One region of the Jeotgalicoccus sp. FSL K6-3177 genome, then DNA from elsewhere that is predicted to be linked to it. Evidence: riboswitches for the same ligand, from Rfam matches in the RefSeq annotation. Region 1 holds a riboswitch; the other holds the start of a gene.
What was found. Region 1 has a riboswitch for thiamine pyrophosphate ahead of thiD (bifunctional hydroxymethylpyrimidine kinase/phosphomethylpyrimidine kinase). Riboswitches for the same ligand answer to the same signal wherever they lie in the genome.

Region 1 (15,377 bases):
TTTTTAACGCGCGCTTCTTTTTCAGCCTGTTCGCGTTCATGCGCAGCAATAATCGGTGCCATTTCTTCGTTAACTTTCTTGCGGTAGAATGTGTTACCTGCCCAAGTCTGGAAGATCAGGAAGATACCGCCGACTGCCCAGTATAATGGGAGAGCTGATGGTGAAATTGCTGAAATCCAAATAATCATTATTGGAGAAATATACATGAACAGCTGCATTTGCTTACGCTGTTCTTCTGCCACATAGCGCGTTGATACCCAAGCTTGAACTGCGTATACAATACCTGCAATTGCAACCATGAAGTAATCTGTCTGTGTTAAGTCCATCCACAGGAAATCCGGATGGGCATTGAGTCCGCCCTCTGAAGGGAATTTTAATGCAAAGTATAAAGCCATGACAACCGGCATTTGAATAAATATCGGCAGACAGCCCATATTCAGCGGATTGATATCGTGCTTTTTGTAAAGCCCCATCATTTCCTGCTGAGCCGCCATTTTTTCTTCTTGTGTAGTCGCAACTTTAACGCGCTGCTGAATTGCTTCCATTTCTGGTTTGACAATCTTCATTTTTTCTCTCATCATCATCTGATTCTTATATGTACGCATCATGAATGGGAAAATTGCCAGTCTCACAATCAGCGTAATGACGATAATAGCCAGACCGTAGTTATTGTCCAGATTATCTCCAAGCCAGTGCAGTAATGTATCCATCGGCTGGACGAGAGTGTTATAGAAGAAGCCGTCTCTATTCTCAGGCTGTGAATAGTCACACCCGGCAAGGAATAGTACCAGTACCATAGACGCTGGTAATAGCCACTTTTTAATCATTTCTTCACCTCTAAGTAATATCTCACATAAAAAAGATTGTACCATAAATAAAGGTGTATAAAAACCAATTTCATAGCATACGGTCAATATTTCACAAAGTTACTGCAACAAAGCTGTCACGGTTTGTTCAATATTATCCGCTCCTGTTATTGCTGAAATGACACAGATTCCGTCCACCCCGCTGTCGAGGCACCTTTTATAGTTTTCTTCAGTGATCCCGCCTATTGCTGCCGTCGGTAATTTCGTATGGTTTACTAACTTCCGTAACCCTTCTGTGCCGATTGCTTCACCCGCATCTTCTTTCGATAAAGTGCTGAACACCGGACCGATACCGAGATACGCTATCCGGGACAGGCTGCTTGATTTAAGTTCTGTTAAATTGCCGACGGACAGACCGATAATTTTATCGTTAAAGTACTCCGGCAGCATATCCGGATTCATATCATCCTGACCGATATGAATACCGTCTGCCTCAGCTGCTTCTGCTAAGAGCACATCATCATTAATAATGAACGCTGTATTATACCGGCTGCACAGCGCCTTCACGTCCAGAGCAAAGTCTAAAAGTTCTTGGCCCGTCTTAATATCCGCCCCTTTTTCCCGGAGCTGAAAACATGTTACCCCTGCTTTAAAAGCAGTTTCCAGATCCTTCAGCGGATTTTTAAAACTGGATGAAGAGGCAATCAGATACAGTCTCAATATGTCTTTATTCATAATAATCCACTCTTTTCACACTGAAATCTGCTGTTTTAAAGTTATAAATTTCATCGATCAGGAGAGCGGCAAAAGTTCCCGGGCCGCCGGCGGCTCCTGCCGCTTTTTCAGCTGCTATGTTATACAGGCTGACGGAAGCAACGATACTTTCCGTACTTTCTTCCACCGCTAAAAACGCTGCTGTTATCGCGCCGAGCACACAGCCTGATCCTGTAATCACTTCCTGATACTTATGCCCGTTGTGCATTATGACTGTCTGTTTTTCGTTTACATACGCATCTATTTCACCGGTAACGAGCACAGGGGCGTTTAACATGCTGTGGGCCGCTTTTGCGATATCCAGTGTATTTCCTTCTATGATTGAGTCAACGCCTTTAGACACCGCTTCTTTACCGCTTAGAGCATGTATTTCCCCGGCATTCCCTTTCACAAGTGCAATGTTGTATTCACTGAGCAGTTTATCTGTCAGATTTCTGCGAAACGCTGATGCGCCGTAACCGACCGGATCCAGCACGATTGGAATATTACACTCGTTAGCACAGCGTGCCATTTCTTCATACAGCGGCACTTTTTCTTCCGTGCACGTGCCAATATTTAAAAGCAGTGCTCCCGCATGCTTTAAAATATCTGGTGCTTCGCTTTTTTCACCGCTCATAATCGGAGATGCTCCGAGTGCCAAGAGACTGTTCGCAGTAAAAGGCTTCACGACGTCGTTCGTAATACATACTACAAGCGGTGTGTTTTTTCTTAACTCTTCTATCATCTGAATCAGTCTCCTTGATAGCTGAAATGATTCACCGGTCCGCTGCCTTTACCGATACCGGGAGAATTTTGTATTGCACTGGTAATATATGCTTTACCTGTTCTGAACGCTTCTTCGACCGTACGGCCTTTTGCAAGCTCGGCTGTTAAAACTGCCGAGAAAGTGCAGCCCGTACCGTGCGTCTGATCCGTATCAATACGCGCTCTTGTTAAAGTTGAAATTTTTTTCCCGTCATATAAATAATCAGTTGCATCACCCGACAGGTGGCCGCCCTTAATAATCACGCTGGCTGCGCCCATTTCATCAACAAATATTTTCAGAGCCCGGTGAATATCTTCTTCTGTCCGGATAGTCATATTCGCAATCGCTTCTGCTTCATGAAGATTCGGTGTTACTATGTGTGACAGCGGGAGCAGCGTATCAATCAGTGTCGCCATCGATGTGTCCGTCATCAGACGGTCTCCGCTCGTTGCTATCATTACCGGATCCATGACGTACGGAATGTTATACTTCCGGATATATTCGGCAATCACAGTCATCATATCCGCCTCTGCCACCATTCCAGTCTTCATTGCATGCGGCACTTCGTCCGAAAATATGCTGTTCAGTTCTTTGTCGATAAAATCCGCCGGCACATTGTAAACGCCCTGGACACCGAGTGTATTCTGCGCAGTCAGTGAAGTCACCGCAGCCATACCGTAAACACCCCGCGAGTGCATTGCTTTAAGATCCGCAAATATTCCCGCTCCGCCTGTCGGATCAGTTCCTGCAACAGTTAAACCAATAGGTAAAGTCATTAAATATATCCTCCTGTAATAAAAAACCCGCTTCCAGGGAAGCGGGTTGGATCGATTAAGAGATTTCGTCTGTAATCATCTGCACTTCCCTACGCCAGCATAACCTGGATCAGGTGAAAAGGGACAAGCATTCGCTATCTCAGCCGTACCGGCGCCCCCAGCGGGTTCTATTCTTTTTATTGACATAAGCGTACCATATTTCTTTTAGCCGTCAAAGCAGATTGCGGCGTCTGAACACCGCCGTTCCGATTGCGGCAAAAAGAATTCCGAGGCTCGCGATAATTAAAACAGCACTGATATTCATTCTTTCGTAAGGCATATCACTTAAATAGTAAAACGGGCTGAGCATTAAATACACTTCATCGATATTTATCAGCACGCCAAAGTAGTTTGCAAAAAAGATATAGGCAATATATATCCATGCTGCAGTATGCAGCTTTCTGGAGATTCCCGCAAATAATGCGGATATCCCTGCTATAAATATAATACCCGCACAGTAATTTACTGCCGCAAGACCGAAGTCTTTAAGAGAAACACTCAAATCCGCAACATTTATACTGGCAAGGTACATGCCGGCTATCGTCAAGAGAAAAGATAACACTCCTGTCCCGATACCGTACAGATAATGTGTTGTAAAAATAGTACCGCGCGATACTTTCCGGTTCAGCGTACCGGCATTCATCACTTCCAGGCGTCCCTTTTTCTCCTCGGTGAGGATACGTCCGTTAATCATCAGGGCGGGCACAGCCGATATTAGCGCCGATATCACCAGCAGCATGCCGATAAAGAAGACTGCCGGATTATTGTCGCCGAGTGCCTCCCGGAGCATATCATTATCTCCGATCAGACTCTCCAAATCTCCGAATATGGAGCCGTAAGATAAGCCGGCGGCAAACAGACCGGCCAGCCAGCTGAAAATCATTACCCGCATATTTAGAAAAGCAAGTTTAGGATAGCTGGATATTTTTCTTATGTTCTTTTCTTTATTTATTTTTATATAACTGTCCCCGATGTCACGCTTTAAAAATAATACGCAGCTCAGGACAATCAGGATTAAAATCACAGCAAACGGCAGCAGCCATATTCCCGAGTTACTCCCGTATACTTCAATGCGCGACAGCCAGTGATATGGTGATATTACCGAGTAAGTTGTATCTAAAGCGTCTGTTACTGCACGGTATAAGTAGAACCCCAGGAGCAGCGCAAGGGACATGCCGAAGGTCAGGTCGCCGCTGTCGAATAAGTTTCCGAATACCAGTGTTATAACGAAAAATAAAAAACCGAATAAGGCAAGACCGAGTGCATAATAAAAGTTTCCGTATAAGGACAGGCCATCAATATTATATAAACTTAAACCGCCCGCTAATATAACAAAGACCAGCAAATTAATAACCGCACCGTTCATCAGCTGGGCTGTAACTATAGTTTTTCTGCCGACACCTGCGCTCAGGATATATTCGGTTAATCCCGCGTCCTCAGCTTTTCGAGCCAGACCATTTGCGATTATAAGATTGAAAAGACCGTGAAACAATGCCATGAACATCAGCATCTGATGACCGAACATCACAGCTGTTGTATATTCGCCGCCAGGCACCGGACCAATCAGCGCAATCATCGCCGGATTGTCCACTGTCATTTTCATACCTTCCCGTTCTGCTGACGTACTGTACAGCCCTTCGAACACCGGCGGTACTGCGAGTGATAAACCGCACAGTGCAATTATCCAAAGCGCTGATTTCACTCTCAGATTCTTCATCAGCATATTGAAATAAGTCATTGGCTATCCTCGTAATAGCGCATAAAAATGTCTTCCAGCCGCGGCGGTGCGGTGGTTAAACTTTTCAAGTTATATAATTTTAAATATTTCAGAAACTCCGGGATTTTTTCATTGTCGATAAATAAATGATAACCATCGGGTGATTCTGAAAATTCATGAACAAAACTCCGGTGTTTTAAGGCTGTAATATCATCATCCGTATCAATTATATATTCCATCCGTGTGATATGACGCAGTTCAGCCATACTGCCGGATTCTATAATCTTACCATTTCTGATAATGGCGATGCGGTCAGCCAGCTTCTCCACTTCCGATAATATATGGCTCGATAAAAGAATTGTTTTCCCCGCATTTTTCGCCTGTATTACTTCCTCGTGGAAAACACGTTCCATCAGCGGATCGAGCCCCGTCGTCGGTTCATCAAAGATTAAAAGTTCCGCATCGCTTAAAAAAGCACTGATCAATGCAACTTTTTGCCGGTTCCCCTTTGAATAAGTCTTCGATTTTTTACTGCCGTCCAATTTAAATTTGTCGATGAGCCGACACTTTTCTTCATTGTTCTCATAACCGCGTGTCTTCATCATAAAGTTGATTACTTCTTCTCCGGTCAGGTTTCCCCACAGGTTTACATCTCCGGGAACGTAAGCGATATTTTCAATATACTTTTTATTTTTCTTTATATTTTTTCCTGCATAGAGGATTTCTCCCTGAGTGGGTTTCAAGGCGCCGATAATCATCCGTATCGTCGTCGATTTCCCGGCACCGTTTGGTCCGATAAAACCAAAAACCTCTCCTTTTTTCAAGTTGAAAGAAAGATTTTCCGCAGCACGCACTTTCCCAAAATGTTTGGATACATTTTTCAATTCCAGCATCAGTAAGCCCCCTTGTTTTTCTGTTAATTTTACCATATCCGCAATCGGACAGTGTTTTTAAGAATGAAAAAAGACCGGAACAATTGTCCCGGTCTTTAGAAATTATATTGTTATTACAGTCTTGCACCGCATACAGGCCATGGTGATGAACCTCTTGAGTTATATAAAGTTTGTGCTCTTTCTGTCTGTTCAGCTGCTGATGCATCCGAAGCTACACCAGATCCGCCCACTGACTGCCAAGTTTGAGCGTCAAACTGGTAAAGACCGTGGTATAGACCGTTTGAACTTACTACGCTCGCATTACCGCCTGATTCACATGCTGCTAAAGCACCCCAGTTTAAACCGCTGTTAGTGTTAGCGCTTGTGCTGACATTTTGAGTCTTTGGAGCCGGGGTTGGTGCAGGCTGCTCCTGTACAGGCTCTTCATAAGTCTCTTCTTCAGACTGGTAGCTGTAGTTATTCTCTTCTGTTTCGGCAGGCTCTTCATATGTTTCTTCCTGAGCTGGAGCGGCTTCAGTTTCTTCTGCTGCCGGTGCTTCTTCAACTGGTGCAGCTGCTTTAGCTGCATCACCTGAAACAATTAATTCTTTGCCTTCAAAGATAATGTCTGATGATAAGTTATTCCATTCTTTTAATTCCGCAACTGTTACATCGAATTCCACTGCGATTTCAAATAATGTATCGCCTGCTTTGATTATGTAAACTTCTTCTTTTTTGTCTTCTTTAACTTCTTCTTTATCTTCTTTTTCACTGTCGATTTCAATAATCTGACCTGGGACGATTACATCAGAAGTTAATTTGTTTTCTTTTTTAATTGATTCTACCGTCACGTTATTTTCTTCAGCAAGAGCCCAAAGAGAGTCTCCTGATTCTACTGTATGAGATGCTGCTTCTGCACTGTAGGCAATCGTTGTTGATACAGCGACTGCTGCACCTAAAGCTAAAACTTTCTTCATAATTGTATAATCCTCCAAAAAAAATTTGTTATTATATTTTACGGCTGCTTGCACCGTTAACGTTTTTATCACTGTTTCACATTATAGAGGATAATTATGTTTCATAGGTTACAGCAATATAAAAAGACCGTCCTTACTTTACAATCTTGTTACAATCTCATTTCTCTTTTGGCCGCTTTATTACACTCCTTCTTTTTCAGTTTCCGCGTCTCTTCAGCTTATTTAAAAACTGCCGGGAAAATGTTATTGCACCGCCTTTTGTAAAGTTTATGTAAAAACAACCTAAACGCTAAAGTAAACAGACTAATCTGTTATTTGTAACATAAATGCCAAGAACGTAAAGAATCTGTTTCTTTATACAAAAAAAACATACTGATTAACCGCAGCAGGTCATCAGTATGCATGTGTGTGAGAATGAATGGGTGTAGAACACAGTTCAAAAGGGCGGGTCTGTCTGTCAGGCTAATATTTTTTTCTTAGTATCATCAGGTGCTGTCTCATCTTTGTCATTTTCTTTTTCATCTACAATATTAGAAATTATTTCAATATGCTTTTCTTTTTCAGTTTTCTGTTCTGTTTTTTCCTGGCTGAGTGTATGTACATACTTTTCGCCAAGCGATTCACTAATATTGTAATGATGTACTGCCTGTTCGATCAAGCGGGATGGATTTGATATATCAGTGCGTTCCCGGATTTTATCCGGCACATGTTTTATGCTCTCTGCCCATATTTCCATGCGGTATTCCCTGGAACCGTCTTTCTTCGTAAAAGATGTGGTCGCGAGCTGGCCGCTGACACATAATATGTCGCCGGTCTTCGCTTCGTCAAGCACACCCGGGATACTTTTACCGAACGCCTTGCAGTATAAGAAATGTACTTCTTTATCTCTCCGGGTATCTTTTGGCACGCGGACTGTTGCAATGATAAATGCATTTACACTCCCCTGCGCATTTTTTGCAATAACATTATTGCTGATAAGTTCGCCGACAAGCAATACTTTGTTCATCATTCACTATCACCCCCTTTCTGATTACAATGTAATACTTGCGGTAATTTTCTGCAAAAGACAATAATTTCATTTCAGTGCGATATATAATACAATAATAATGAATACATAAGCAAAATGAATCAGTTTTTTAATTACCGGGGATTTTTTGCTGCAAATAAATTAATTTTGTACTTTGTTAAAAGGGGACAGCAAATATGAAATCGTTTAAATTAATAGATATGAAGATTATTCAGGAACAAAACTTTATCGTTCCGGAAGTAAAAGACGGCGTAATTATTAATATGGAATATGGTGACGCACCGTGGATTATTGAAATTGTAACCGATGGGGATTTGTCTTCGATTTTAGAAAAATTAAAAAACCAGTTACTGGAAATGATGGTTACTATTACACGTCCTTCAAATGCTCCGGCTAAATTTTCAGGCAGACTGATGGATATCAATCAGATGGATGATAAAATATCTGTGATTTTTAAAGGTTCTATTATTGATCAGGGGCCTAATTATGCAGAAGATCTGCTGGAATTTCTGGTTGAAGAAGGTTACGAAGGAAAAGCGCTGATTAATGAATTCAATTCCCGCATGGAGTCAAAAGAGAACTTTAGAAAAGAAGATAAATAAAAAGAACAGCTGTCCATCAAATTTACATGATGTGCAGCTGTTCTTTTTATTTTGTGTCTGTTTCATTATCTGAAATTGCAAATGTTATTTCGCACTGGCATGCAACCTGTCCATCGACAGTTGCAACTGCAGAGCCTTTACCAATCGGTCCGCGGAGTTTAGTAATTTCTACTGACAGTTCCAAAGTATCGCCCGGTGTTACCTGTTTTTTGAAACGGCATTTATCAATGCCTGCAAAAAATGCGAGCTTTCCTTTAAATTCTTCCTGCTGAAGCAGTGCTACAGCACCTACCTGTGCAAGTGATTCTACTATCAGTACTCCCGGCATCACAGCATAATCCGGAAAATGACCTTCAAAAAACGGTTCGTTCCCGGATACCTGTTTTATACCTTTACAGCTTTTGCCCGGTTCTGTTTCTGTAATTCTGTCAACCAGCAAAAACGGCGGGCGGTGCGGAATTATTGCTTTAATCTGATCATATGTCAGCATGTCTGTCGTCAACCCCTAGTTAAGTTAATGATATGTTCCCACGTTTCAATACGGAACACCCCGAACGGATTATCCAGTATGCCGAAGCCAATCATCAGTCCTAAAAAGACGAGAACGATTGCAACGTAGAAAAACAATAGAATTCTAACCAACAATGGGAACCTACGGTGAACTATTTTCTGCTGTTGTTCTGCCATAGTATTACCCCTTTACTCTGATGTCACCAAATGCTTATCAGACGCACTGTCGTTCACGCGTTCAATATCTGCACCAAGTGCTTTCAATTTTTCATGGAAACGCACGTAACCGCGGTCCAGATGCTGAAGTTCAGTTACAGTAGTGTAACCGTCAGCTGCGAGACCTGCAAGTACGAGAGCCGCTCCTGCTCTTAAATCTGAGGCACGGACTGTCGCACCGTACAGCTGACTGCCGCCGCGGATAACCGCATGATTATCTTCAAGTGAAATATTTGCGTTCATTGCTGCAAATTCCCTCACATGCATAAAACGGTTTTCAAATATTGTTTCCGTAACGATACTCGTCCCGTCAATTGTCGTTAAGAGCGCCATCATCTGGCTCTGCATATCTGTCGGGAAACCGGGATGAGGCATAGTTTTTAGATCCGTCGGTTTATAATCTTCCAGCGGAATAACTCTCACATCATTGCCTTCCTCGACAAACCGTATGCCGATTTCTTCAAGTTTCGCCACTACTGCAGATAAATGCTCGATAACAACATTCTTTAAAAGAATTTCACTGCGGGTAATCGCACCGGCAATCATAAATGTACCTGCCTCAATACGATCCGGAATGACGGTATGTTCTGCGCCGTGCAGTTTCTCAACACCTATAATTTTAACATGTCCGGTACCTGCACCGATGACACGGCCGCCCATTGAATTAATGTAATTCGCAAGATCGACAATTTCAGGTTCCATCGCAGCATTTTCAATGTGAGTAGTACCTTCGGCAAGACTTGCTGCCATCATCAGGTTTTGAGTGGCGCCGACACTTGGGAAATCCATATGGATTTTAGTCCCCTGAAGGCGTCCTTCAATTTTACCTTCTATATAACCTGCAGTCTGTTCGAAAGAGACTCCCATTTTTTCAAGACCTTTAATGTGCTGCTCGATCGGGCGCGAACCGATTGCGCAGCCGCCGGGCATAGCAATATTGCAGTAGCCGTAACGGCTTAATAACGGTCCCATAACAAGCATGCTTGCACGCATTTTACTTACTAATTCATAAGGTGCGACACAGTTCAATTCCCCGCTCGCATCGATAACAACACTATTTTTTTCAGCTGATGCTTTTGCACCGACTCTCGTAATTAATTTTGTTAATGTATTTACATCTGATAATTCGGGTACATTTTTAATTATTGAACGTCCTTCGCCAGCTAAGAGCGAAGCTGCCAGAATCGGCAATACTGCATTTTTGGCTCCTTCAATTTCAACAGAACCCGACAGCTTTCGGCCGCCTTTAACAATAATTCTATCCATCTTCTCACTCCATATTTCTCTATACCATTCATTATAATAATACGGTGTTTCAGCATCACTTGTAAAGCATTTAGCTGAACAGGAGCGATGCTTCCTGTGTATATCTGAAGATGTCCATAATAAAGTTGCTGAGCGCTGTGCCTAAAAGGATACTGAGCAGAATAATTACCAGCCTGATTCTGCCGGTTTCTCCTTTGTTGAATAAACTTTCAATCCTTACTCCTTTTAATACCCAGAATGCTAGTGAAATACACAAAAGATGCAGCAGAATATGCATTAATGCAAACTGTGAGAAACCCAAGATAATTCCTCCTTCCGATAAAAAAAAGACTGGAAGATCCAGTCTTTTTGGAATTAATATTTAGATACTTCTAAACGGTTAACCGCGCGCTGTAAAGCAAGCTCTGCACGATATCTGTCGACACGCTCATCCTGCGTCTGACGGAGCAGATTTTCCGCTCTCTCTTTCGCAGCCTCGGCACGTTCCGAATCGATATCTTTCGAAAACTCGCCCGCTTGTACCAGTACTGTGATTTGTTCAGGTCTGATTTCTGCAAACCCTTCCGTTACAGCCAGATATTCAAATTTACCGTTTATTTTAACGCGAAGGACACCTATTTTAAGCGGTGTTACAGTCGGAATATGACCGGCCATTACACCAAGCTCACCCTGTTTAGTTTGAAGAATAACGATTTCCGCGTCTTCTTCGTGGAAAACAGAACCGTTAGGAGTAACTACATCAAGTGCAATTGTTGCCATGTTTTACCCTCCCGTTTTAGACTTCTACACCTTGCTGACGCGCTTTTTCAAGTACATCCTCAATGCCGCCAACAAGACGGAAAGCATCTTCAGGTACATGATCATACTTGCCTTCCAAGATAGCTTTAAAGTCCTGAACTGTTTGTTTAACAGGTACGTAAGAACCTTTCTGGCCCGTAAACTGTTCTGCCACGTGGAAGTTCTGACTTAAGAAGAACTGTATGCGGCGTGCGCGTGATACAGTACTTTTATCTTCTTCAGAAAGCTCATCCATACCGAGAATAGCAATGATATCCTGCAGCTCGCGGTATTTTTGAAGTGTAGACTGAACATCTCTCGCTACTTTATAGTGTTCTTCGCCGACGATTGCCGGAGAAAGCGCACGTGAAGTAGATGCTAACGGGTCCACCGCCGGGTAGATACCCATCTCTGAAAGTTTACGCTCCAGGTTAGTCGTTGCATCTAAGTGAGCGAACGTCTGAGCCGGAGCCGGGTCAGTATAGTCATCGGCAGGTACGAAGACCGCCTGAATTGAAGTTACTGAACCAACGTTGGTTGACGTGATTCTTTCCTGCAGCTGACCCATTTCAGTTGCAAGTGTAGGCTGGTAACCTACCGCTGAAGGCATGCGTCCTAAGAGCGCTGATACTTCAGATCCCGCCTGAGTGAAACGGAAAATATTATCGATAAACAGAAGTACGTCCTGACCCTGTTCGTCACGGAAGTATTCTGCCATTGTTAAGCCTGAAAGTGCTACACGCATACGTGCACCAGGCGGTTCGTTCATCTGGCCGAAAACCATTGCAGTTTTCGCGATAACGCCTGAGTCTTTCATTTCGTAATAAAGGTCATTACCTTCACGTGTACGTTCACCAACACCCGCGAATACCGAAATACCGCCGTGCTCCTGTGCAACGTTGTTGATAAGTTCCTGGATAAGAACTGTTTTACCTACGCCGGCACCGCCGAAGAGACCGACCTTACCACCTTTAGTATAAGGTGCAAGAAGGTCTACTACTTTAATACCAGTTTCAAGAATTTCAGTTGAAGTTGACAGTTCATCAAACTTCGGAGCTAAACGGTGAATTGGATCACGGCGTTCAGAAGCTGAAATCGGTCCATCTAAGTCGATGTGTTCACCTAAGACGTTGAATACACGACCAAGCGTCACTTCTCCTACAGGCACTGTAATCGGAGAACCTGTGTTCTCTACTTCAGCACCGCGGCGCAAGCCGTCAGTAGAACTCATCGCAATCGTTCTGACTACATTATCGCCGCGATGTAACGCAACTTCTAGTGTCAGAGAGATCGGCTCTGAATCAGCATTGTCAATTTTAACTACCAGCGCGTTATTAATTTCAGGTAATTCACCTTCGTTAAAACGCACGTCAACTACAGGTCCCATTACTTGGACTACTTGACCTAAAGCCATTTAATTTCCTCCTAATCCCAATTATTCTAGTGCAGATGCGCCGCCGACGATTTCTGTAATTTCCTGCGTAATCGCCGCTTGTCTTAAGCGGTTATACTGCAGCTGAAGATCGCCAACAAGCTCTGTCGCATTATCAGTTGCTGCCTTCATAGCTGTCATACGTGCTGCATGCTCACTTGCTTTCGCATCGAGCAGTGCGCCGTAAATTAAACTCTCGGCATACTGAGGTAAAATTGTTTCAAGAATTGTTTCTTTATCCGGTTCAAATTCGTAATTTGAGAGTGCTGATTCAGAATGATCAGTCTGTATATCAGTTTCTGTCAGCGGTAATACTTTACGAACTGTTACCTGCTGCTCTAAAATATTTACAAACTTGTTATAAATAATGTAAAGCTCATCGATATCTTCATTTATGAATCCGTTAACCGACTGAACAGCGATTTCTTTTACGCTGGCAAAGTCCGGCTGGTCGGGTAATCCAAGACGATGATTTGTAACATGGAAGCCACGCCCTGTTAAAGTTTCATAGCCAATTTTTCCGAGGACGAATAAATCATATGAATCGGGATTGTTATCATGCCGTTTTTCAGCTTCTTCAGTGATAGCTTTAACGACATTGTTATTGTAAGGACCAGCTTTACCTGTATCACTTGAAATTATGATATAGCCCGTTCTCTTAATTGGTCTCTCTTCTAACATAGGGTGTGAGCTTTCGGTATCACCGGCTGCAATTGCTCTCACTGTTTCCTGGATTTTATCCATGTACGGCTGGAATTTTTTTGAATTCTGTTCAGCTCTGGACAGTTTAGAGTTGGCAACCATGTGCATTGCGCTTGTTAATTGACTCATTTTCTTCGTAGAGCCAATACGGCCTTTAATTTCTCTGAGTGAAACCATGAATTCACCACCTTAGTAATTACTTACTTCTTAGTTAGAAGGGTTGAAAAGCTTTTTGAAACTCGTAATTGCTTTATCATATGCATCGCTGTCAGGAAGCTGCTTAGTCTGACGGATCTCATTTAATAAGTCAGCGTCGTTTGCTTCCAGCCAGTTCAGGAATTCTGCTTCGAAGCGCGTAACGTCTTCAACTGGAACATCATCCAGATAGCCGTTAACAAGTGCGAATAGAATAACGACTTGTTTTTCTACTTTAAGCGGTGCGTTTTCAGGCTGCTTAAGCACTTCTACTGTACGGGCACCGCGGTCTAATTTAGCTTTAGTCGCTTCATCCAGATCTGATCCGAACTGGGCGAAAGCTTCGAGCTCACGGTAGGCAGCAAGATCTAAACGCAGCGTACCCGCTACTTTTTTCATCGCTTTGATCTGTGCTGAACCACCGACACGAGATACTGAAAGTCCGGCGTTAATTGCTGGACGCACACCTGAGTGGAACAAGTCCGACTGCAGGAAGATCTGACCGTCGGTAATCGAGATAACGTTCGTCGGAACGAAGGCACTGATGTCCCCTGCCTGTGTTTCGATAAATGGCAGCGCGGTAATTGAGCCGCCTCCGAGGTCATCGTTTAATTTCGCAGCACGTTCAAGAAGACGGCTGTGAAGGTAGAATACGTCACCCGGGAATGCTTCACGGCCCGGCGGACGGCGCAGCAGCAATGACAGCTCACGGTAGGCAGCTGCCTGTTTCGTTAAGTCATCATAGACGATTAGAACGTGTTTGCCGTCAAACATAAATTCTTCGGCCATAGATACACCAGCGTATGGTGAAATGTATAGTAATGGAGCAGGATCAGCTGCACCCGCAGTAACGATGATTGTGTAATCCAGCGCACCGTTTTTACGAAGCGTTTCAACTGTCTGGCGTACCGTTGATTCTTTTTGACCAATCGCTACGTAGACACAAATCATGTCCTGATCTTTCTGGTTTAAAATAGTATCGATTGCCAGTGTCGTTTTACCTGTCTGGCGGTCACCGATAATTAGCTCACGCTGTCCGCGGCCGATTGGAACTAAGGCGTCAATAGCTTTAATTCCTGTCTGCAGCGGCTCATCAACACTTTTACGATCCATAACCCCAGTCGCAGGACTTTCGATAGGACGTGTTTTAGTTGTGTTTATAGGGCCTTTGCCGTCAATCGGCTGACCGAGCGGGTTCACTACACGGCCGATAAGTTCTTCACCAACGGGAACTTCCATAATACGGCCGGTGCGTTTAACTTCGTCGCCTTCTTTAATATCGTCACTTGGACCAAGTATTACGATACCAACATTATTTTCTTCAAGGTTTTGAGCAAGACCGAGTACACCACTCGGGAACTCAATTAACTCTCCTGCCATCGCATCGTTTAAACCATGAGCAAGTGCAATTCCGTCACCCACCTGGATAACAGTACCGACATCGGTAACCTGCATATCCTTGTCATAATTTTCGATCTGGCTTCTTAAGAGAGCACTTATTTCGTCAGCTTTGATTGCCATGAAAATGTCACTCCTTTAGCTATTCGTATGTTCTTTAAAATTATTTCTGAGATTGTCCAGCTGGTTCCGTAAAGAACCGTCGTAAACTTTTGAACCTATAAGCACGCGTACGCCGCCGATAAGCTCTTCATTTATTTCATTGGTAATAAGTAACTTTTCATAACCTGTTTTGTCGATAAATACCTGGCCAAGCTGATCCAGCTCTTCTGCAGATAATTTATAAACCGACTCCACTGTTACACGTGCCTGATTGTGAGCCTCATCATATAATGATAAGAATTCGCCGTATATTTCTTCGAGCAATGACATATGTTTTTTATCCGACAAGATGCGCAGCAGGTTCAAGAGCAGTCTGTCGCTTTGACCGAAAGCTGCTTCCACCGCTGCAGTTCTTTTCTCACGTGTAATCTTCGGGTTGTCCAT
Region 2 (15,377 bases), 2.0 Mb from region 1:
CAGAACATTGGATGGTATGAACATAGTTCATCTTGGAAGGCTTCTTTTTGTGCTTCTTCCATCAGTTCTTGCAGTCTGTTGCTGTCTACAGTTCCTTGTTGACGTTCATCATATAAATTGCGTTCAAAGATATAGCGAGCATGGATATTCATCATAAAAGTCGCACTTCTAGCAATTTTTTCATCTAGTAAGTTGATTTTTTCTGCATTGGATGTCGCATTTTCAATCGTTGCGTTTGAAACGACAAGTTCTGCAAATGTAGAAGCTGTTTCTGCAACGTTCATTGCGTAACGTTGGTTGAATAGTGGTAAATCACGCAGGACATAACTATGGAATGCGTGTCCGAGTTCATGTGCGAGTGTTGACACGTTGCTTGTGCTGCCGGCAAACGTCATAAAAATACGTGACTGTTTAGATTCAGGAAGATTTGAACAGTATCCACCTGGGCGTTTTCCTGGACGATCTTCCGCTTCAATCCACTGCTCTTCAAAAGCTCGATGTGCCATCTCTGCCATTTTTGGACTGAATGATTTAAAGTTATCGATAATAAACGTTGCTGCTTCATTGTAAGTATACCGCTTGTTCGTATAATCTCCCACATCAACACTTGCTGTAACATCGAGCCATCCTAATTGATCAACACCAATTAGTTGCGCCTTTCGTTCAAAGTACTTTTTGAAAGGTGCTTTATTTTTTGTAATAGTATCCCACATCGTATCAAGTGTTTCTTCTTCCATACGGTTATAGTCTAGTGGCACTTTCATATAATCTTTATAGTCGTGAAGTTCATAGTCGTTTAAACGGAATCCTGATAAATGATTTAGCGTTGTAGAGAATAAATCAGCTTTTTCCTTCCATGTTTCTTCCCAAGTTTTTAAAAGTTTTTCACGATGTTTTGGATTTTCTTCTGACTTCATCTTGTTTTCAAATTGACCCGCTGAATAATAAACGGTTTCATTATCTTCAATTACTGGAATTTGAATAGAAGCGACGAGTTGATTGTACATATTATTCCAGCCCTGTAAGCCGTCTAGTGACAAATGATTGATGATTGTTTCTTCTTGAGTTGATAGTAAATCTTTTTCTTTTTGTCGTATTTCTTCTAACGGGAAATGCATCGGTTTAAAGAAATCTTCCTCTAATAGCTTGCTAAATTGATCTTCAGTCAGTGCACTGATCTTTTTATTTAAAATAATATTCTGTGATGAGAGGTCTTTACGTAAGTTCGCAACCGCATTTAAATTCTGCATTGCTTTTTGATCGGTAACATCTGCAGATACTAAACCATTCGCAAAACTCCCCATCTCACCAAGCGCGTTTGAAATTTTTTCATAGTTTTGTAAGATTCCTTTCAGTGACGTAAAATCATCTGAATGTTTGTCCGGCTCCCAATTATCGAGTTCGTGAGAAAAAGCTGTAATACTATCTCTTACTTCTGATAATCGTTTTTGGAAAGCTTCAGATCCACTTCCACCAGGAAATATACTCTCCATATCCCATTTTTCTTTGTAGTTCATCAATTACCTTCCTCTCTTAATTAAAACTGTATTTATTTTTATCATACAGGAAATGAATGCAGAGAAACATTAATCACGCTGATATACATTAATAGTCCGAGCATTCACCTATGCTAACGATAAAAAGAAGAGCAATATTTGTAGAATTTAAACTAATGAGAAAAAGCGATTTTAATTAACACAGCAAGAGTTAGTATTGCAGATGAGATGACTCTTGTTGAAGTGCTTAAAAAGAGGAAAATTAAAAGTTTTGCGATTGAAGTCCATGAAGAGTCAAAGATGAATCGTAATTGAATTGGCATGGAGAATGTAGTCTTAACGCTATATATTGGAAAATGTTTTACGTTTATAGTCAAATATAATATAGACAAACTTACTTTATATTAATTCAACCTGTATAATTTTTTAATTCACTAGTTTGGAGGATAACTGGAAGTGTATCATAAGTGATCCAGGAACTAGATTTGATTATGACAAGAAAACTTGTTATAAACTCACCGCCCTAAATTGTTAGAACGGTGAGTTAAGTATCAAGATACAATGAAATTTCTCGAATTATAAGTCTTTAAATTTCATCTTATCACTTTCTCTATTTTTATTTATCAAACCCTCTATATATAATCCCATAAGTACTACAACTTGAAATAGGATTAAACTAGCACCAAAAGTGAGTGACACTAAATGGTATAGATAGAGCTGTAGAAGCTATCAAAATAATGCTTGGTAAATCCATTTATTCATCTGTTTGTTTTTAACAAAATAAACTTCTAAAAGGCCGAAAGCTATACCTATTAACAAATATACTATTATATAATTATTCACTTTCTGAACCCTGATTTCTTTTTTGACATTGGAATGAATAATTAAATTTTCTCTGTCTGCCGCAAAATGATTTATATAAGCGAAAACTTGAGTCTCAGCTGTTAATGTTTTTTTGTGAGTTTTGACTTTATCCTCGCTTACCGGGATATTAATAAGCAATTCAGCCCTTATAACCTTCGCACTTGGGGCTCGGGGACATAAGTTCTCAAAAGTTATTATTTTTTCTGGAGATATTTATGTCCCAGCCTCAATATAAAAACACAACGTAAAATTGAGGTGTGCCTATGAATCATTCAGCTTAATACTTATCGAGTTCCAGCATTTCTCTAAACGTTTCACCGTTATAATCTCTTCTAAAAATGCCGCGTTTTTGCATTTCCGGAATGACTAAGTCGACAAAGTCTTCAAGACTTCCTGGGAGTGTTGGAGGCATCAAGTTAAATCCATCTGCGGCACCTTCATTCATCCATCTTTCTAATTCATCGACAATTTCTTCAGGTGTGCCAATGAGTGTTAAATGTCCACCTCCAGCGTTGAGATAACCGAGTAGTTCTCTGACTGTGGGATTTCTGTCTTCTATAATTTCTAAAACAGTTTGATAACGTCCAACAGGTCCTTTGAATTCTTCGACTGGCGGCAATTTTGGTACTTTTTCGTCAAGTTTCCATGATTTTGTATCTTGCTGAATAAAGAATTCGAGCTGATTAAGTGCAGTATCAATTGGAAGTAGGTTGTCTAATTTTGCTTTCTTTTCTTGCGCTTCTTCTATTGTTTTACCCACGTAAGTCACTAGTCCTGGAAATACTTTGATATAGTTGTCTGGACGAGGGCTTTCTTTTATGGCTTGATTTAATTTTTCACGATAAATATTTGCTTGTCTTAAGTTCCAAGAAACTGAATAGACAGCATCAGCATATTTCGCAGCAAGTGCAACACCTTCTTTTGAAGCCCCGGCTTGCATAGCCACTGGCTTACCCTCTTTTCTTAAAGGTAAAGTTAGCGGACCTTTAACTTGGAAGTTTTCACCATTGTGATTGAATGGCTGAATATTTTTATTTTTAGTAATTGTGTTATTTTCTTTATCTGGCTTGTAGCTTTCAATTGACCACGAATCAAATAATTTATTCATGACTTCAGCAAATTCATCCGCTTTCTTATAACGAACGGCTCTCTCAGGCAATTCAGGTATACTGTGGTTTTGTGCTTCGCGGTCGGTCATTGATGTCACTAGATTCCATCCCATGCGTCCTTTTGTTATGTGCTGCAGTGTGAGTAACTGTCTTGCTGTGGTAAATGGGTTGTTAAATGTACCTGAAATAGTTGAAACAAGTCCAACGTTATCTGTGACTTTACTCATAGCAGTTAATGCAACAATTGGGTCAAAATAACTCGTTGGCAATTCTGTTGGACTATCTGCGGGGAAGGCTTGTGAATCTGCGAAAAATACGGCATCAAATTTCCCGCGTTCTGCAATTTTTGCCAGATTTTCATAATATTCAATTGTCGTGAATTCATTGACACTCGAATCATCTTCTAACCATGCTGCCTGATGATGACCCACACCATACATTAAAATTCCTATATTTAACTGTTTAGAATTATTCATAATATATACCGCCTAGTTCATAGTAAGTCCGCCGTCTACCGTGATGTTTTGTCCTGTAATACCATCTGCTGCCTCAGAACAAAGATAAACAACCATATTAGCAACGTCTTGTGGTGTTGTTACTTTTCTCAATGGTGTGGACTGTGCGATTAAATCGAATACTTCTGGTGTTGTGACTGCACTTGCGTCTGTTGTTTTCAGCAAACCGCCAGAAACAACATTTGCTCGGATACCATACTGTCCAAGTTCTGCTGCAACGTTTCTGGTGAACCCAATTAAAGCAGCTTTTGCAGTGGTGTACTCGTGATATGGTACTACAGGATTTTGATATAGATTCGTTCCAATACTAATTATTGCACCGTCTTTACGTTCTAAAAACTGTGGCATTACACTTTGTGATACGTTAAATGCAGCTTTTAGTGTCCCGTCTAACTGTTGTTCATAATCCTTGTAAGTTAAATCTTTAAATGCTTTTTGAGCGGTTGGATCAAATTTAAAATTAACGAGTGCATTGTTTACAACAACATCAATCTGGCCGAAATGTTCAGTTCCTTTTTTTACTAATTGTTCAACTGCTTCACGGTCTGTAATGTCCGCTTGAATCGCAATCGCTTGTGCGCCAATTTCTTTTTGTAACTTCTCTGCTTCTTCCTTACTTTTGTTGTAGTTAATTATGACATTAAAGCCTTTTTCACTCAGTGCTTTTACGATATAGCTGCCAAGTCCTCTTCCGCTTCCCGTTACTAAAACTGTTCTTGTCAAATAAATCACTCCTATAATTTTTTAAAATAAAAAAATACGCAACCTTCATAGGAAAGTTACGTATCGAGAGTAAATTATATGCCCGCAAAGACATAGATATACAACTGTATCGATGTAACACTTTCCTACGCCAGTTTTAACTGGATCAGGTTCAAAGGGTCTGAGGTTTCCCTCATCTCAGTTTATATAAACACCCCTAGTGCGAATCTATTCTATTTAACATCATTGTAGTACTTTACAAAGATACGTCAAGTAAACCACAAATTATTTAAATTGGAACAAACGCAATTCAAATTCAATTCTGTAACTGTACTGCTTTCTAGTTTTTATATGATTGAGTGAATGTTAAAAGGTAGTTATCAGCATAATTAAAATCTAATTTTATTTGCAATATTTAACTTTTTAGAGTAACTTGAGGTTATTGATTGGAAAAATTAAATAGTTAAGACCACTGGAAGTGTCTTTAAAAAAGGCTGAGATTAAAGTGTAGACTTTGGGATTCCGGGAACCTGATACAGTTCATACTGGCGTAGGAAAGTGGCGAAAGTAATATGTTTTGATGCATACTTGCGCTGTTTTTCTATATAGAAAAACAGCGCTTTTTTTTTATGTTAAGGGGTGACATAATGCTTATTGCAATTACACATTTTAAGATATTAATTTCCAAGGATATTATTCATTTCAATACGATTTCATCCTGTATCGATTATCTTTTACTTCGTACACCCATGTCCGACAACGAGTTATCATCGTTCCTTTGTCAGCTTATTCATTCAGGTTTTCCCAAAGAAAAAATCATCATTCATACTTCGACTAAATTGCTGGAATCTTTTCGTTTAACTGCTATCCACTTTAGAGAAAACGATCCAACTGCATTAACGTATAAAAAAGAACATCCGGATATTTCAGTCAGCATGTCTGCTCATTCACCTGAATCTGTCAAGAAAGCACAGGACAATCATCTCGACTTTGTATTATACGGCCATATATTTGAATCGAGTTCAAAGAAATCTTTGCCGCCGCGTACACATCAAGAAGTACGTGATGCACTGTCTTATGATATTCCTGTCGTTGCACTTGGAGGTATCAATTCAACAACTATCAATCAGTTACCGGCAGGTTTCAGTGGTATCTCGGCAATTTCTGCATTTATGGATGCATCACCCAATCAAATCACCAGATTAAAAGAAGAATGGCAAATATTAAATTTGATGTAAGCAAATGCTCTATTGCTTAGTCATTATAAAGTGGTTAATACATTTCCCAGCTGTCACAGTACTTAAAAACCTCTCACTTGAAAGGATGAAACAATATGCAGTGCACCGTTAACGGAGAACTCCATTATTTTGAAAAGGATATTACCATAGCTACCCTGCTGGACCACCTGGATGTAGATGATAATCGTATTGTAGTGGAACACAATGGGGAATTGATTAAAAAAAGTGTATTTAAACAACAAGCAGTGAAAAATAATGATCGACTTGAATTATTAGAATTTGTAGGAGGCGGATAATATGTTAGAAATTGGGGATTTAAAATTTAACTCAAGACTATTTTTAGGTACTGGAAAGTTCTCAGATGAGAAAATACAGGCCGCAGCAATTGAAGCGTCAGGTACAGAAGTGCTGACTTTCGCTGTCAGACGTATGAACTTATTTGATAAAGACCTGCCCAACCCGCTGGCAAATATTGATTTAAGAAAATACACGACATTTCCGAATACAGCAGGGGCGAAAACAGTGGAAGAAACTGTACGCATCGCAGAAATCGCAAGACATGCGGGTGTCTGTGACATGATTAAAGTTGAGATTATTGGCGATGATAAGACATTACTGCCTGACCCAATTGCGACATACGAAGCGTGTCAAATACTGCTGGACAAAGGTTATACAGTCTGTCCATATATTTCAAACGATGTCGTGCTTGCAAAAAGACTCGAAAGACTCGGTGTTCATGCGATTATGCCGCTCGCTTCTCCTATAGGTACGGGACGCGGTATTAATAATCCATTAAATTTAAGATATATTGTAGAACAATCCAGCATCCCTGTTATTGTGGATGCAGGAATCGGTTCACCAAAAGATGCGTGCTATGCTATGGAGCTGGGCGCAGATGCGGTATTATTAAACACCGCTGTATCGAATGCCAAAGACCCGGTTAAAATGGCAGAGGCGATGAAGCTTTCAATTGATGCAGGGGTACTGGGTTATGATGCAGGACGTATTCCGGTTAGGTATTCAGCACAGGCCTCCAGTCCTTCTGAAGGACTGGAGTTTCTTTAATGGAAAGATACGACAGGCAAATGAAATTTAATGACTTTGGAGAGAATAGTCAAAAAAATCTGATGTCAGCCACACTGATGGTGATGGGCGCCGGTGCACTTGGAACTCACGTTTCTGAAATGCTTGTGCGTATGGGTGCAGGTAAACTCATCATTATCGATATGGATATTGTTGAAATGACCAACCTGCATCGTCAGGCTTTATATACTGAAAAAGATGCAGAAGATATGACGCTGAAAGTTAATGCTGCCAAAGAAAAATTGTGTCAGATAAACCGTAATGTTGAGATTGTACCGATCAATACAGAAATAAATTCCAGTAACATCTCCGCAATCTTAAGAAAGTATCAGCCGGATATTGTAATTGACAGTATGGATCATTTTGAAATTCGATTTCTGATTAATGAAGCCTGTCATAAGCTTGATATCCCCTGGGTATATGGTGCCGCTGTAGGCAGTAAGGGAAGTGTGTACGGTATTGATTTTAAAGGACCTTGTTTAAAGTGCTTGATGGAGACTCTGCCATCGACGGGGGAAAGCTGTGCAATCAACGGTGTGCTTCCTCCTGTAATTTCCCTCATTGCCAGTATGGAAGTTTCTGAAGTCATTCGTTATTTATCAGGAAAAGGTTTTTCCAAGCAGCTCATTACTGTAGATACTTTTAAAATCGGCTTTCAAACGATAAATATAGATGAATTAAAGAATGAAGCCTGTGTGGTCTGTAAGAATCGGATATATGAACAGTTGAATAAAAATATGCTGCCCACTGTACAATCTAATTGCGGAAGTGTATATACACTCAGGTTCGACGAATCGGTTTTCAATCAGGAGCTGCCCGGTAAAACTATCAGGGCAAGTGCATTTGTTAAGTTATTGACTTATAAAAAATATAAGCTGACCTTATTTAAAGATGGCAGAATGAATGTTCATGGCATCTCTCGAAAAGAAGAAGCCAATGCTTTATATCAAGAAATGATTGAGAAATTGAGTGAATATCCTGTATAAAAATATAGTGTGAACTATCTCAAATAGATATCATTATAAACCAGTGACGGACATATTTAATATTGTCAAAATAGATGTAAAGCCTTTCCGTTTTTATAAAACGGAAAGGCTTTTATTTTTCAGATTATAAGTTTTCAGCATTTAAATATTTTTCCTTTCATTGATAATATCCGCTGATTCAAGCAGGTTAAAAACGCTATTGCAAAGAACGAGCTTGAATATATCTTATTTAGTATAAAGTTGATAAAGCTGGGATTGACAACATATTTTACCACTGTTAATATATCCAATGTACCAATCATCCTACAACTTTTAAAGGAGATCATATGATTCGTAAAACAAACCGAACACAGTTAGTAGAACAGGTTGCTTCTCAAATAGAAGAATTAATTGAAACTGGATACTGGACAGTCGGAGGAAAAATTCCTCCTGAAATGGAGCTGGTTGAGAGATTTGATGTTAGTCGAAATACACTTCGGGAAGCAATTCGTGCCTTAGTGCATGCTGGTTTACTTGAAACCAGACAAGGTAGTGGAACTATAGTGCGCTCTGCCAATTCACTTGATGCAGCACTGAGACGCTATATAAAAAAAACTGCTTTGCTTGAAACGCTTGATGTACGCTTAGCTTTAGAAAAACAAGCCGCTCAGTTGGCTGCTGAGCATAGAAGTGAGACGGATTTACTTACGCTTGAAGAATGTATTAAGAATTGTCGAAAGGCAGTTAAGAATCATAATCGCGAAAGATTTATTGCTTCAGATATCCGTTTTCATCAGACTGTTGTACAGTCTTCAAAAAATCAGCTGCTAATTGATTTATATGAACCGATGGTAGAGATTATATATACTTTTGTCGAAGATTTGATGGCGATGGATGTGCCTTTCAAGTACGAAGAAGAGCTGCATCTTGAGTTGTTTGAAGCAATTCAGAGCCATGATAAGAATGCAGCTGCAGCATATGTTGACAGTTATATGGAAGTATTAAGAAAAGATGTCGTTGAAATGATGGAGGACTAACAACATGGGAAATGAAAGAACAGCAGGTTCTTTTGATATCAATACAAAAAAAGTTGGTTGCTAATTATAGGTGTTATTTTAGTCAGTACAAATTTAAGAGGACCCTTCACTTCTGTAGGAGCACTTATTCCTTTTATACGGAATGATCTTGATATAAGCAATGCTCTCGCCGGATCCATTACGACATTACCTTTGCTGGCTTTTGCACTGATTTCTCCTTTTGCTCCCAAAATAGCCAATCGTATCGGTATGGAATGGACTATCACCTTATCACTGATTTTACTTATTATAGGTATTGTAATCCGTTCTTTTGGAGAAATTGTATTTTTATTTACCGGCACATTTTTCATAGGGCTTGCCATTGCAATCGGGAATGTATTAATTCCAGGAATTATTAAAATGAACTTTCCACTTAAGATAGGTCTTATGACCGGTATGTACGCTATATTTATGAATTTATTCGGAGCCCTCGGCTCAGGTATCAGTGTTCCTCTTGCCTCCACCGGAAATTTTGGGTGGCAGGGTGCACTTGGCGTCTGGAGTATACTGGCAGTCATTTCTTTACTGATTTGGCTGCCGCAGCTTACCAGTCAGCGTAATCAGCAAGCAAGTGTGGACACAGAGAAGAAAAGCAGTTTATGGCGCTCTCCGCTCGCATGGAAGATAACAATATTTATGGGCATTCAATCATTGATTTTCTATACTTTGATAACATGGCTCCCTGATATTTTGTATGCGAATGGTCTTAATTCCAGCACAGCGGGATGGATGCTATTCCTAATGCAATTTTCAATTATTCCTTTCACTTTTATTATTCCTGTGATAGCAGAGAAAATGAAAAGTCAAGTCGTTTTAAGTGTGACAACTGGTTTTTTATTCATCATCGGTCTTTCAGGATTATTGCAGGGTAACCTCACGTTGACTCCTATATACGTAATACTCCTTGGAATTGCCGGAGGCAGTGCTTTTAGTCTGTCTATGATGTTTTTTACGCTCAGAACAAGAAATGGCAAAGAAGCAGCAGAGTTATCGGGAATGGCTCAGTCCTTCGGTTATCTTTTAGCAGCAGTAGGTCCTGTATTAGTCGGGGCACTGCAGGATTTGACAAACGGATGGACGATTCCCCTGTCCCTGCTCATTTTCATATCTGTTATTTTTCTAATTGTAGGAATGTCATCAGGAAAAGAAAGGCAGGTTACAGATTGAAAAGAACAATAGGATGAAAGTAGCAATAAACCGCTTTTAATTGAAGTAAATCACTTCTATTAAAAGCGGTTTATTTTTACTTGTCCTTGTTTGGTTCCCGGACAGTTTGATAAGAAAACAGCATTTTAGTTTTTGACATTCTTATATTGAATTTTCTCTATCATAAGACGCTTCTGTCCTTTTGAATAACTAAAAAAAGCTCTACATATATATTCTTTTATGAGAATTACGAGATGTTTGCCATGTTATAGTGTTGTGAAAATTGAAGTGAAGTTCAATGAAATATCGTTATATCAGATCTGCAGAATATAAGAAAAGTGACGTTGTGAGAATCAGCACACAATTAGATATGAACAAAACTCTGTATTTTTCTCTCTGATTATTGAGTATTATTGTACAAAGTTGTGAATTTTTTATATGTTAGAATAATGGAGAGATAATTATACTTTCAAGGTGGTTTTTAAATGAATAATAAAGTAGCAGTAATTACAGGTGCAAGTAGCGGCCTTGGTGCCTCAGTGACGCAACGATTATCAGCATTAGGATATCACGTATGTTTACTTGGCAGAAATGAAAAGAAAATCAAAGCAGTTGCTGAATCTTTATACAATGAAGACTACTCAATTCATTTATTAGATGTGTCTGATAATAAGGAAGTAGAGAATGTTTTTAATATAATTAAAAATACAGTTGGAGATGTCAGCATCTTATTTAACAATGCGGGGATGGGCGCGTTTGATCTTTTAGAAGATATTGAAGAAAATGATATTAATAAGATGATAGATGTCAATCTTAAAGGTACTATATATTGTACTCAGCAAATCATTACTTCAATGAAAAAAAATAATGAAGGTACTATAGCGAACGTCATCTCCACAGCCGGATTGGAAGGAAAAGTAAATGAAACCGTCTATTGTGCGAGTAAATTTGGAGTAAGAGGGTTTACCGAAGGTTTATTAGCAGAATTAAAAGATACAAAAATTCAGGTATTTGGTGCCTATATGGGCGGAATGAGAACAGATTTTTGGAATGATATTTTGACAGAAGAACAAACAAAACATTTAATGGATCCAAATGATGTTGCGGATATTATTGTAAATAACATTAAAAAAAGAGACAAATTAAACGTAGAACAAGTAATTATTAAAAATCATTAAAGTATCTATACCTGAGTTTCATAGAAGATAGCAAAGTACTTAAAAAAATTTGTAAAAGCATGAAGTCTTAAGGTATGAATAAGCCAATATTTAATTTATCAGCATATATGTAATTTAATAAAAAGACCACTAAAAAATAGTGGTCTTTCATTAATTAGTGCGGGTAAAAAGAATCGAACTCCCACGTCGATTGAGACACTAAAGCCTGATTTTAGCGCTTCTACAAGTTCCGCCATATCCATTTAATATAATATTAATTAACAATAATATAAAACCCCTCTTTATGTTAATAATTTTTATTTCACTTTTGTTAAATCAGAATACACTAACGTATAATTATAACTGATGGTGGCATCTTTTCGTAAAGTGATCCATGTTGAATACTGCATCAAAAAGACGGAGCTAATTTAAATTAGTCCCGTCTTTTCTAAATGCTTATTTTTCGAATACTGCCTCAACAACTTTTTCTGATGATCTTCCATCATCCCAGCTGCAGAATCTTTCATAAAATTCGTTATACCGCTCTTTGTATTTCTCAGTAACTTCATCAATATTTTCAATCGCATTCATTATGTCATCATTGTTCATGAGCAATGGGCCTGGGAGTTCCGTCTCCATGTCGATGTAAAAACCGCGCAGCTGTCCCTGATACTTTTTAATGTCGTAAGTAAAGAACAGTATTGGACGTTTCAGGTTGGCATAATCAAAGAATACTGATGAATAGTCAGTAATGAGAATATCAGACATCAAGTACAGTTCACTGATATCACTGTATTTTGAAACATCATATGCAAAATCTTCTAAGCCTGTTAAGTCAATATTGGAGGCAACCAGGTAATGCATTCTGAGCAGGACGATATACTCTTCTCCAAATTGTTCTTTCAGCCTGTGAAGGTCGAGTTTCAGATTGAATTTATACTTCCCAACTTTGAAATATTCATCATCGCGCCATGTAGGTGCGTATAGAATGACTTTCTTATTAGTTGGTATCTGGTTTATTCTTTTCAGTCCGCTGATGGTTTCTTCATCATTCTGGTTTGTTAAGATATCATTTCTTGGGTACCCGGTTGGAAGCATTGTGTTATTGAACCAAAATGCTCTTCTGAAGATTTCAGCAGAATACTGGTTAGGTGCAATCAGATAGTCCCATTTATTAGTTTCATGGTTAAAGTTTTTCTTATACCGTGCAGCATTGGTACCTGGCATATGAACATTGTCCATGTCGCCGGCAAGTCTTTTAAGCGGCGTACCGTGCCAAGTCTGAAGATATGACTGTTCGTCCCTTTTGATGTATTTGTTTGGCATTCTTACATTGCTGACGATATATTTTGCTCTTGCAAGATAGTAATAATATTTGAGTGAGAATCGTTTAACAGTTTCAGGGTTTCCTGGTATCTTGGACGGCTCGTTCATAACCCATACGAATTTATAGTTACTTTTGTTCTTAAGCATGTATTCATAGATATATTTAGGACTGTCAGAATAAGCTTTACCCTGAAAGCTCTCAAAAAGAACCAGATTATCTTTGATATCTAAATTATTAAACACACGTTTATAAAACAATTCTTTTCGGCCTTTCCTGGAAGTAATGCCATTTTTAATGTCTCTCAGAAAATGGTTGAAATTGCTTAGTTTCCGGAAGTTGTTTATCTTGTTTGATTGTATTGCTTTGACATCATTTTTTAGGATAAAATCTTTGTTACTCAGTCGATTCGGGTCAATTTTATTTATACTTTCCACAAGGCCGGCAAAATAATAATCGATAGTAGTATCATCTTTAAATTCGGTCACCAAACGTTTTCTATAGAAGTTAAGGAGTTTGTCATCCAGATATTTTTGTCCTTCCTCACTCAAATCATCTGTTTTCAGCTGGTTATAAACACCAAAGAGATCAGGTGCGAGCTGTTTTAGGGAAGACTGTCTAAGGGACGGGTTATTAATTGGATCGTTTCCTCTTCTTCTGAAATAGATTGCTTCGTAAGAATAAGGTATTACCTCAACTTCTTCCATTAATGGAATCATGAATGTAAGATCCGAATAAGTTTTGAATTGTTCGGAAAACCTTAGATTCATGCTGTCTATGATTCTTTTTGAAATCAGGTAGTTGATTGCTGACTCTGTTCTGAGTAAGTCATGCCTGTTGTCTGAATACATCTTTATTTCATTTGTACCGGGCAGTATGATGGCAAAGCTGGTGCTGAAATCCGTCGATTTCATTCTTCCTCGGATTATCGGAAATTCTCCGATATTATCATGCAGCAGCTGCAGTATGTTTTCGGATACATAATCGTCGCTGTCGAGGAAGTATATATAATCGCCTTTTGCTTCTTCAATGCCGATATTGCGTGCAGCACCTACATAAATATCTGCAGGTGTATTAATAAATCTGTATCTGTCATCATCCAGGTATTCGTCATTAACCACTCTTTTCAATGCATCTATATCGGAGTGGAGTACCAGTACTTCAAAATTTGTGTATTTCTGGTTTTTTAATGATTCTAAAGCAGTATTTATATATTTTTCATTTTTTTCTGCTGGAGTGATTACAGAAATTAGGTTATTCATGATTATTGTTCCTTTCTAATTCTTAAAGCAGTTTATCTGTGAGAGAAAACCATAGTTTCTGATAGATTTCTTTGCTAAATTTCGTTTGTATTGTTTTATCTGCTTTATTGCCCATATATCTTGTTTTTTCAGGGTTTTTCAGCATTTGTATGATTCTTTCTGATAGTGCTTCTATGTCATTTTTTTCTATGAGGAAACCATTTACACCATCTTCAATCATGTCAGATGGGCCATACCTTATATTATAACTGACGACTGGTGTTTTATTTGCCATGCTTTCCATGACCGCAAGGGAGAAACCTTCAGCGTGGGAAGTCAGGACGGATAAAGCGCCGCTTTGGTATATTTTTCCTGGATTCTGAGTATATCCTTTAATCAGCACGTTATCATCGAGCCCCAATGATTCTATCATACCTGCATATTCTTTTTCTTTATCCCCGGACCCCCAGATTTCTAACTTAGCTTCCGGTACTTCCGCGATGACTTTTTTGAATGCCTTGATGGTATGATCTATGTTTTTGATTCCTGAAAATCTTGATACGATGACAACTTTAGACATGTCTCTTTCACTTTGACTGCTGTCTGGTTTCATAGTGGTTAAAATAGATTTTAATCCTTTGATTTTAGAGACATTCGGATCATAATAGTTTGGAATCACATAAACTTTGTCCTCATGCCCATAACGGCTGACTATATCATGTTTCTGTTTTTCTGTTAGAACGATAAGTGCATCAACACTTTGTATATTTTCTATTGCAAAGCCGTTTCGTTTATTTAGTTCGGAATCAGGATTATCAGGATTTTTAAGGTGGTTGCTGTGCATACGCAGTGCTTTTGTTGTGTATGAATGTTTCAGTTTAACAAGCAGTTCGTCAGTGCTGCGTGTATCAGAAATGGCCATTATTTTTGACTTCGATTCGTTTAATACAGTTTTCAGCCAGTAGAGTTTATGGGGCACAGTGTTGCCAGTTGTTTCACTGATGACTTCATTATTTGAACCGAAGTGGATGACCCTGCTAATCTTCCCAGTGGAAGGCTCACGCCAGAAACTGAAGATGGCCTTTCCTCTTTTGTCGAAGAACACTTGCTGCTTGAACTTGTTGTCTTCATAGCTGAAATACTGCACTCTGCTCACTTGACCGTAATAGTTATAATTCTCTCGTCTCACCCTGTAGCGGTTTTCATTGAAGTAGTCTATGAAATCAAGAGTATCATCATCCCGAAGAGCGATATATTTTTCATATATCCCATTGTTATAAAGTCTATAAGCATTGTAGTTTTTTCTTTGGGTTATGGCATAGCTTTTTTCATAATCGGAAAGATTTACTTTCAATTTACGGATATTAACCTTATCTTTATCAGTGTATAATGCCAGTTCCTCAAACATATTACGTATAACAACTTTTTCGCTGACCTTACCCATTTCTTTGAGCTTTTTAC

Region 2: linked by a shared signal. The riboswitch ahead of MHH58_RS00165 (thiamine phosphate synthase) and the one ahead of thiD (bifunctional hydroxymethylpyrimidine kinase/phosphomethylpyrimidine kinase) in region 1 are both predicted to bind thiamine pyrophosphate.

What each region holds. Positions count from the first base shown of each region.
Region 1 is NZ_JBBOSK010000001.1:2,029,045-2,044,421, forward strand. Features, by position in the region: gene yidC (membrane protein insertase YidC) at 1-827, opposite strand, end outside; gene thiE (thiamine phosphate synthase) at 927-1,541, opposite strand; gene thiM (hydroxyethylthiazole kinase) at 1,534-2,304, opposite strand; gene thiD (bifunctional hydroxymethylpyrimidine kinase/phosphomethylpyrimidine kinase) at 2,310-3,101, opposite strand; TPP riboswitch at 3,171-3,270, opposite strand; gene MHH58_RS10365 (ABC transporter permease) at 3,313-4,878, opposite strand; gene MHH58_RS10370 (ABC transporter ATP-binding protein) at 4,875-5,750, opposite strand; gene MHH58_RS10375 (transglycosylase family protein) at 5,864-6,706, opposite strand; gene MHH58_RS10380 (single-stranded DNA-binding protein) at 7,164-7,715, opposite strand; gene MHH58_RS10385 (YwpF family protein) at 7,910-8,335, shown strand; gene fabZ (3-hydroxyacyl-ACP dehydratase FabZ) at 8,382-8,825, opposite strand; gene MHH58_RS10395 (DNA-directed RNA polymerase subunit beta) at 8,834-9,022, opposite strand; gene murA (UDP-N-acetylglucosamine 1-carboxyvinyltransferase) at 9,035-10,327, opposite strand; gene MHH58_RS10405 (DUF1146 family protein) at 10,398-10,628, opposite strand; gene MHH58_RS10410 (F0F1 ATP synthase subunit epsilon) at 10,682-11,086, opposite strand; gene atpD (F0F1 ATP synthase subunit beta) at 11,103-12,518, opposite strand; gene atpG (ATP synthase F1 subunit gamma) at 12,540-13,415, opposite strand; gene atpA (F0F1 ATP synthase subunit alpha) at 13,446-14,954, opposite strand; gene MHH58_RS10430 (F0F1 ATP synthase subunit delta) at 14,970-15,377, opposite strand, start outside.
Region 2 is NZ_JBBOSK010000001.1:32,044-47,420, forward strand. Features, by position in the region: gene MHH58_RS00145 (M3 family oligoendopeptidase) at 1-1,517, opposite strand, end outside; gene MHH58_RS12405 (hypothetical protein) at 1,692-1,811, shown strand; gene MHH58_RS00150 (hypothetical protein) at 2,226-2,498, opposite strand; gene MHH58_RS00155 (NtaA/DmoA family FMN-dependent monooxygenase) at 2,638-3,945, opposite strand; gene MHH58_RS00160 (3-oxoacyl-ACP reductase) at 3,958-4,707, opposite strand; TPP riboswitch at 4,813-4,915, opposite strand; TPP riboswitch at 5,151-5,260, shown strand; gene MHH58_RS00165 (thiamine phosphate synthase) at 5,334-5,924, shown strand; gene thiS (sulfur carrier protein ThiS) at 6,020-6,220, shown strand; gene MHH58_RS00175 (thiazole synthase) at 6,222-6,989, shown strand; gene MHH58_RS00180 (HesA/MoeB/ThiF family protein) at 6,989-7,993, shown strand; gene MHH58_RS00185 (FadR/GntR family transcriptional regulator) at 8,320-9,009, shown strand; gene MHH58_RS00190 (CynX/NimT family MFS transporter) at 9,067-10,215, shown strand; gene MHH58_RS00195 (SDR family oxidoreductase) at 10,680-11,372, shown strand; gene MHH58_RS00200 (bifunctional glycosyltransferase/CDP-glycerol:glycerophosphate glycerophosphotransferase) at 11,808-13,937, opposite strand; gene MHH58_RS00205 (glycosyltransferase) at 13,960-15,377, opposite strand, start outside.